DNA from 2 places in the Rahnella sp. RcJ3 genome. Region 1 is predicted to be linked to the other one. Evidence: predicted binding sites of a transcription regulator. Region 1 holds the regulator's gene; the other holds the start of a gene.

Region 1 (3,425 bases):
TTTATCGACGCGGTAGAAACGTTCGGTCAGGCGCGGCAGGTGCTGCGGCGCAATGCCCGGTCCGTTGTCGCTGATCTGGAACTGTGCGCCATGCGGCGTTTGTTGCCAGCTGACTTCAATCCGTGTCCCCGCTGGCGTGTGGTTAACCGCGTTATACACCAGGTTCGACACCGCGCTGCGCAGTTGATCTTCATTACCAAAGACCTTCAGCTTGTCGTTTACGCGAAACACCACTTCATGCCTGCCGTTGCTTAACGTTTGCACTTCACGTTCGAGCATGCCGAGCATCACCGGAATATCGACTTTCTCGTGCAAATCAATATTCGCTGAGGCTTCGATTTTCGACAGCGTCAGCAGCTGCTTCACCAGCCCGTCCATGCGCCGCGTCTGTTCCTGCATGGTATCCAGCGCTTTAGTGCGGAAAGGCTCTTCCAGCTTGGCGTCTTCCATCATTTCCAGATACCCCTGCAATACCGTCAATGGGGTTCTCAGTTCATGACTGACGTTAGCGAAGAAGTTACGCCGTGCGCCTTCAAGCTGACGCATCTGGGTCACGTCGCGTGCCACCATCAGCAGTTGTCCTTCGGAATAAGGCATGACGCGAAACTCGACATAATGCTCATTATTGAGTTGTAAATTCAGCGCCCGGCTGAAATCGCGGGTCTGGATCCACAGCCGGAATTCCGGATAACGCAGCAGGTTGAAGATATGTTGCCCGTTATCTTCCGGCCAGCGGAAACCGAGCAAATCCTGCGCCAGTCCGTTACACCAGAAAATATTGCCATCTTCAGTGGTCAGCACCACGGCATCCGGCAGCGATTCGGCACCGCTGCGAAAACGTTTGATGAGCTGACCTAATTCCCGACGGCGACGCCGGTTGCGTATCTGCATCTGGTTCAGCCCGTAAAACAGCGGCTCCCAGCTCCAGCGCCCATTCGGTGGCGTAATGCTGCGGTCGAGCCACAGCCAGTGAGAGAGTTTAAGCTGGTTGTAATAATTCCAGCCCAGTGCCGCCATCAGCGACACCAGGAGGAGCCAGCCGAAATGGCCGACGAAGATACCGAGAATTAACGCTGGCAGGCAAAAGAGAAACAATTCACCCGCCAGTCGTTTCCATGACAAACGTTCTAGCACACAGATTCTCCGCTGTGAGGGCTCAATAACGCGTTGAAAAACGGTATCCGGTACCACGAACAGTCTGGATCATTCTGTCATGTCCACTGGTTTCCAGCGCCTTACGTAAACGACGAATATGCACGTCAACCGTGCGATCTTCCACATAAACGTTAGTGCCCCAGACGTTATTGAGCAACTGTTCGCGGCTGTATACACGTTCGGAATGGGTCATAAAGAAGTGTAATAACTTAAATTCGGTCGGCCCCATATCGAGCGCCTGCTCGTTGGCCATTACCCGGTGAGACGACGGATCCAGGCTTAACCCCTGCATGTCGATCACTTCTTCCACCGCCATTGGCGAGATGCGACGCATCACGGCTTTAATGCGGGCAACCAGTTCTTTCGGAGAAAACGGTTTAGTGATGTAATCATCGGCACCCACTTCAAGGCCGCGCACCCGATCTTCTTCTTCACCGCGTGCGGTCAGCATCATCACCGGAATTTCGCGGGTCAGTGCCTCACGTTTAAGATGCTTAATAAACTGAATACCGGAACCGCCAGGTAACATCCAGTCAAGCAGGATCAGTTCAGGGTAAGGTTCAACAAGCTGCCCAATCGCTGAATCAAAATCCTCAGCTTCTACGGCCTGATAGCCATTTTGTTCCAGTACAAAACACACCATTTCACGGATTGGAGCTTCGTCTTCAACCACCAATATACGTCTAGCCATCGTAGGTCCTGCCAATAGGTTAGCGATCTTTTATTTGATTGCGGGCGCCATTATGCGTCAGTTTTGTGACAGATTTATGAATGAAAAGAATGGTTCATTACAGTCAACTATGACAGATAATTTTCGGCCATCTTGCTGAAATTGGTCTGATTTATCGGGGACAGCTTCCCCTGCCGACGTTTATACTTTACCTCATTGTCGTCATCCAGGGTTCATACGGGAGTCTCATGCGCCTGATCCACACGTCAGACTGGCACCTCGGCCAGTACTTTTTCACTAAAAGCCGTGCAGCCGAACATCAGGCATTTTTGCGCTGGCTGACCGGTCAGGTGCAGCAACATCAGGTCGACGCCGTGATTGTCGCGGGCGATATTTTCGACACGGGATCCCCACCCAGTTATGCCCGCGAATTGTATAACCGCTTCGTGGTGGAATTACAGCAAACCGGCTGCCAGCTGGTGGTGCTGGCTGGTAACCACGATTCTGTCGCCACGCTCAATGAATCGCGCGAGCTCCTTTCCTGCCTGAATACGCGGGTGATTGCCACCGTCGGTGAAAACCTTTCTGAACAGATTTTAGTGCTCAGTCAGCGTGACGGGAAACCCGGTGCGATACTGTGCGCTATCCCGTTTTTACGCCCGCGTGATCTGCTCGCCAGCCAGGCGGGACAGTCCGGCAGCGACAAGCAACTGGCATTGCAGGAAGCCATCGCCGCGCATTATGACGCGCTCTGGCAGGCTGCGCAGGCCAGACGTGACGAACTGGGCATGCCGCTGCCTATTATTGCGACCGGCCATCTGACGACTGTCGGCGTCAGTACCTCTGATTCCGTGCGCGACATCTATATAGGTACGCTCGATGCGTTTCCGGCGCAGGCCTTTCCGCCGGTCGATTATGTGGCACTGGGTCATATTCACCGTGCACAATGCGTCGCCAAAACCGAACATATCCGTTACAGCGGCTCGCCGATTGCCCTGAGTTTTGACGAACTGAGCAAAGCTAAAAGTGTGTACTTACTTGATTTTGATGGTGCGACGCTCAACGCCATCGACACACTGGAAATCCCGGTTTTCCAGCCGATGCAGATAATCAAAGGCTCGCTGGTGGAGATTGAACAACAACTGGCACAGTTCGAAGGCGGTGATCCGGCCAAACCGGTGTGGCTCGATATTGAAGTCTCCACCCAGGATTATCTCAGCGACATCCAGCGACGCATTCAGGCGCTGACGGAAGATCTGCCGGTAGAAGTCGTGCTGTTACGCCGCAGCAAAGAACAGCGCATCAACAGTATTGAGCAGCAGGAAAAAGAAACCCTCAGCGAACTGAGCGTCAGCGACGTGTTTGAACGACGACTGGCGCTGGAACCGGCCCCTGACGAGCCGCGTCAGGCTCGGATGCGCACGTTGTTTGCGCAGGTGGTTGAACAGGTTACCAACGGTCAGAACGCGGAGGACAGCGCACAATGAAAATTCTCAGCCTGCGTTTAAAAAACCTGAACTCGCTGGAAGGCGAATGGAAAATTGATTTCACCGCCGAGCCGTTTGCCAGCAACGGATTATTCGCCATCACCGGTCCGACC
Region 2 (3,425 bases), on a different contig from region 1:
CACCAGTCGCTCAGAAGGCGCAGGCGGCTAAGAAACACGTGAAACACGCTAAAAAAGCGGCTCCTGTTGCTCAGAAAGCGCAGGCGGCTAAGAAGCACGTGAAACACGCTAAGAAAGCGGCTCCTGTTGCTCAGAAGGCGCAGGCGGCTAAAAAGCACGTGAAACATGCTAAGAAAGCTGCTCCGGCTAAAGCAACTCCGGCAGCATAAGAAGTCACTAAGAAGTCTTTGTGAACGAATCTGTTCACTCTTATCAAGACTGAAAAATTTAACACCCGGTTCGCCGGGTGTTTTTTTCTCCGTTTTCTGCCCTGAGGTACTGACAGATGATGCTGCGCCGCTACCTGTTCGAAATCACTTTTTCATCAATGATCCTCTGCGGTCTGATTACCCTGTCCTTTTACTTCTGACGTTTTGATCCCCCCTTTATTCCCTCTGCAGACATTTTTTAACGCCCTGATGCCATAAAACAAAAAACCGCCTTTCGGCGGTTGGTATTTTGTCTGTTTCAGAAAGGCTTATCAGTAAAGCAAACGGGCACGAATGGTTCCCGGAATCGCCTTCATCAGTTGCAGCGCGGTAGTCAGCGTATTGATATCCGTTTCTGCATCAATCACCACATAACCGATTTCTGGACTGGTTTGCAGGTACTGCGCAGCAATGTTGATACCCTGTTCCGCAAAAATCTGGTTGATGCTGGTCAGCACACCCGGACGGTTTTCGTGGATATGCAGCAGACGGCTGGCTTTCTCGGTGTGCGCTGGCAGAGACGCTTCCGGGAAGTTGACCGCTGACAGTGTAGAACCGTTGTCAGAGTATTTCGCCAGTTTGCCTGCCACTTCGAGGCCGATACCTTCCTGCGCTTCCATCGTCGAACCGCCGATATGCGGCGTCAGCAATACGTTGTCGAATTCACACAGCGGAGAATTGAACGGGTCACTGTTAGTCGCCGGTTCTTCCGGGAAGACGTCGATAGCCGCACCGGAAAGATGTTTGTTGCGCAGCGCATTGCACAGCGCAGGAATGTCGATGACCGTGCCGCGTGAGGCATTGATCAGCAGTGCGCCAGGCTTCATCTGCGCCAGTTGCAACTCGGAGATCATGTCTTTGGTTCCGGCTGTTTCCGGCACATGCAGCGTGACGACGTCGCTGGTATTGAGCAATTCTTCCAGTGTGGCAATCGGCTGCGCGTTGCCCAAAGGCAGTTTGCTTTCGATGTCATAATAGAAGACGCGCATCCCCAGGCTTTCCGCCAGAATCCCCAGCTGCGTGCCAATGTGACCGTAACCGATGATACCCAGACGCTTGCCGCGCGCTTCGAATGAACCGACCGCCAGCTTGTTCCAGACACCACGGTGCGCTTTCGCATTCGCTTCAGGAATGCCGCGCATCATCAGCAACATCTCGCCCAGCACCATTTCCGCAACCGAACGGGTGTTGGAGAAGGGTGCGTTAAAGACCGGAATACCGCGACGGGTCGCAGCTTTCAGATCTACCTGATTGGTGCCGATACAGAAACACCCAACAGCCACCAGTTTTTCGGCTGCCTGGAACACTTCTTCAGTCAGCTGAGTACGCGATCGGAGTCCAACAAAGTGCGCATCACGGATCGATTCTTTCAGCGATTGCGTGTCTAAAGCACCTTTGTGAAATTCAATATTGGTGTAACCCGCGGCACGGAGTGTATCAACCGCACTTTGGTGGACGCCTTCCACTAACAAAAATTTAATCTTGTCTTTCTCAAGTGATACTTTTGCCATTTCCCGACCCTATATTTTTCTGGCTGAATTCGAACTGCAAGATGACTGCTCACAGTCAACATAACAAAAAATCCGCCATCATCAATACAAACGATTGCCTGCCCCCCAGCAGAAGGCTCAGCACGCCTGCCGGTTTTTAGCATTTCATGCTGGTTCAATTTTACTGTGCCAGACGTTCAGGAGGAGAAATACAGAAATGTGACATAAGTCACCAAATTAAAGCCTTTGAAGAAAAGATGATTCAGTCAGAAAATTATCATCTTCATAACATTGCGTTATGACAGCGCAATGACGAGGCTTAGGCTGGCTGCCTTGCCCTAAAGCAGCCAGATCTTCTGCTTATATTCTGATTACTTCAGTTTGACGGTTTTGACACCTTCAGAAGTCCCGACCAGCGCCACGTCAGCACCCCGGTTGGCGAACAGGCCGACAGTCACAACACCGGCAATACTGTTGATCTTATTTTCCATCGCGACGGCATCAAGAATGTTCAGGTTATGCACATCAAGGATCACATTGCCATTGTCTGTCAGCACATTCTGGCGGTATTCCGGCAGGCCGCCGAGTTTAACCAGTTCACGCGCAACATAAGAGCGCGCCATTGGGATCACTTCCACCGGCAGCGGGAATTTACCCAGCACATCAACCTGCTTGGAAGCATCCACGATACAGATGAATTTTTTGGCAATCGCGGCAATGATTTTTTCGCGGGTCAGCGCAGCGCCACCCCCTTTGATCATCTGCATCGAGCCGTTGATTTCATCCGCGCCATCGACATACACATCCAGCGAATCCACTTCATTGCTGTCGAAAACATGAATACCCAGACTCTTCAGTTTTGCGGTAGAAGCATCGGAGCTTGAAACCGCACCTTCAATCTGGCCTTTGATGGAACCCAGTGCATCAATGAAATGTGCGGCGGTGGATCCGGTACCGACACCGACAATGGTGCCCGGCGTGACGTAATCCAGTGCGGCCCAGCCGACTGCTTTTTTCAATTCTTCCTGCGTCATAATGGCTTCTCTGTCTGATAACACGTAAGTGGCGTGAATAGTTCGGTGGAACGAAGAGTGCCGGTGATTATAAAGCATGTCCCGGCAATTTGGATAAACAACACCGCAGCCAGATCACACTTATTAAGTGCAATTGTGCTGCAAACACAAAGATTTTCCTCACCACAAATCCTGACAATCTGTGGCATAGTGTTCGGATAAAATTAAATCTAAGGGACAGAACTCCGATGAAACGCCCGGACTATAGAACGCTGCAGGCACTGGACGCGGTGATCCGTGAGCGCGGTTTTGAGCGCGCAGCGCAGAAGCTTTGCATCACACAATCGGCCGTCTCTCAGCGCATTAAGCAACTGGAAAATTTGTTTGGCCAGCCGCTGCTGGTTCGTACCGTTCCACCCCGGCCGACTGAACAGGGACAGAAATTACTGGCCTTGTTACATCAGGTGGAATTACTGGAAGAAGAGTGGCTTGGCAGTGACAGCAACAATGAAAGCAATGATACACCTCTGCTGCTTTCACTGGCGGTCAACGCCGACAGTCTGGCAACCTGGCTGTTACCGGCGCTGAAATCAGTGCTGGTTGATTCCCCTATCCGCCTGAATTTACAGGTGGAAGACGAAACGCGCACGCAGGAACGTCTGCGTCGTGGTGAA

What was found. The regulator PhoB, encoded in region 1, activates phosphate uptake and scavenging genes when phosphate is short. The targets are predictions, from matches to a motif close to CTGTCATAAAACTGNCNNAT.
Region 2: the regulator PhoB is predicted to act here: its motif matches at 2,002-2,021, upstream of serA (phosphoglycerate dehydrogenase).

What each region holds. Positions count from the first base shown of each region.
Region 1 covers NZ_QSNX01000001.1:59,910-63,334, reverse strand. Annotated here, with positions in the region: gene phoR (phosphate regulon sensor histidine kinase PhoR) at 1-1,134, opposite strand, end outside; gene phoB (phosphate response regulator transcription factor PhoB) at 1,157-1,846, opposite strand; gene sbcD (exonuclease subunit SbcD) at 2,074-3,312, shown strand; gene sbcC (exonuclease subunit SbcC) at 3,309-3,425, shown strand, end outside.
Region 2 covers NZ_QSNX01000015.1:73,843-77,267, forward strand. Annotated here, with positions in the region: gene asr (acid resistance repetitive basic protein Asr) at 1-209, shown strand, start outside; gene serA (phosphoglycerate dehydrogenase) at 521-1,759, opposite strand; gene rpiA (ribose-5-phosphate isomerase RpiA) at 2,110-2,772, opposite strand; gene DXU84_RS18840 (LysR family transcriptional regulator ArgP) at 3,000-3,425, shown strand, end outside.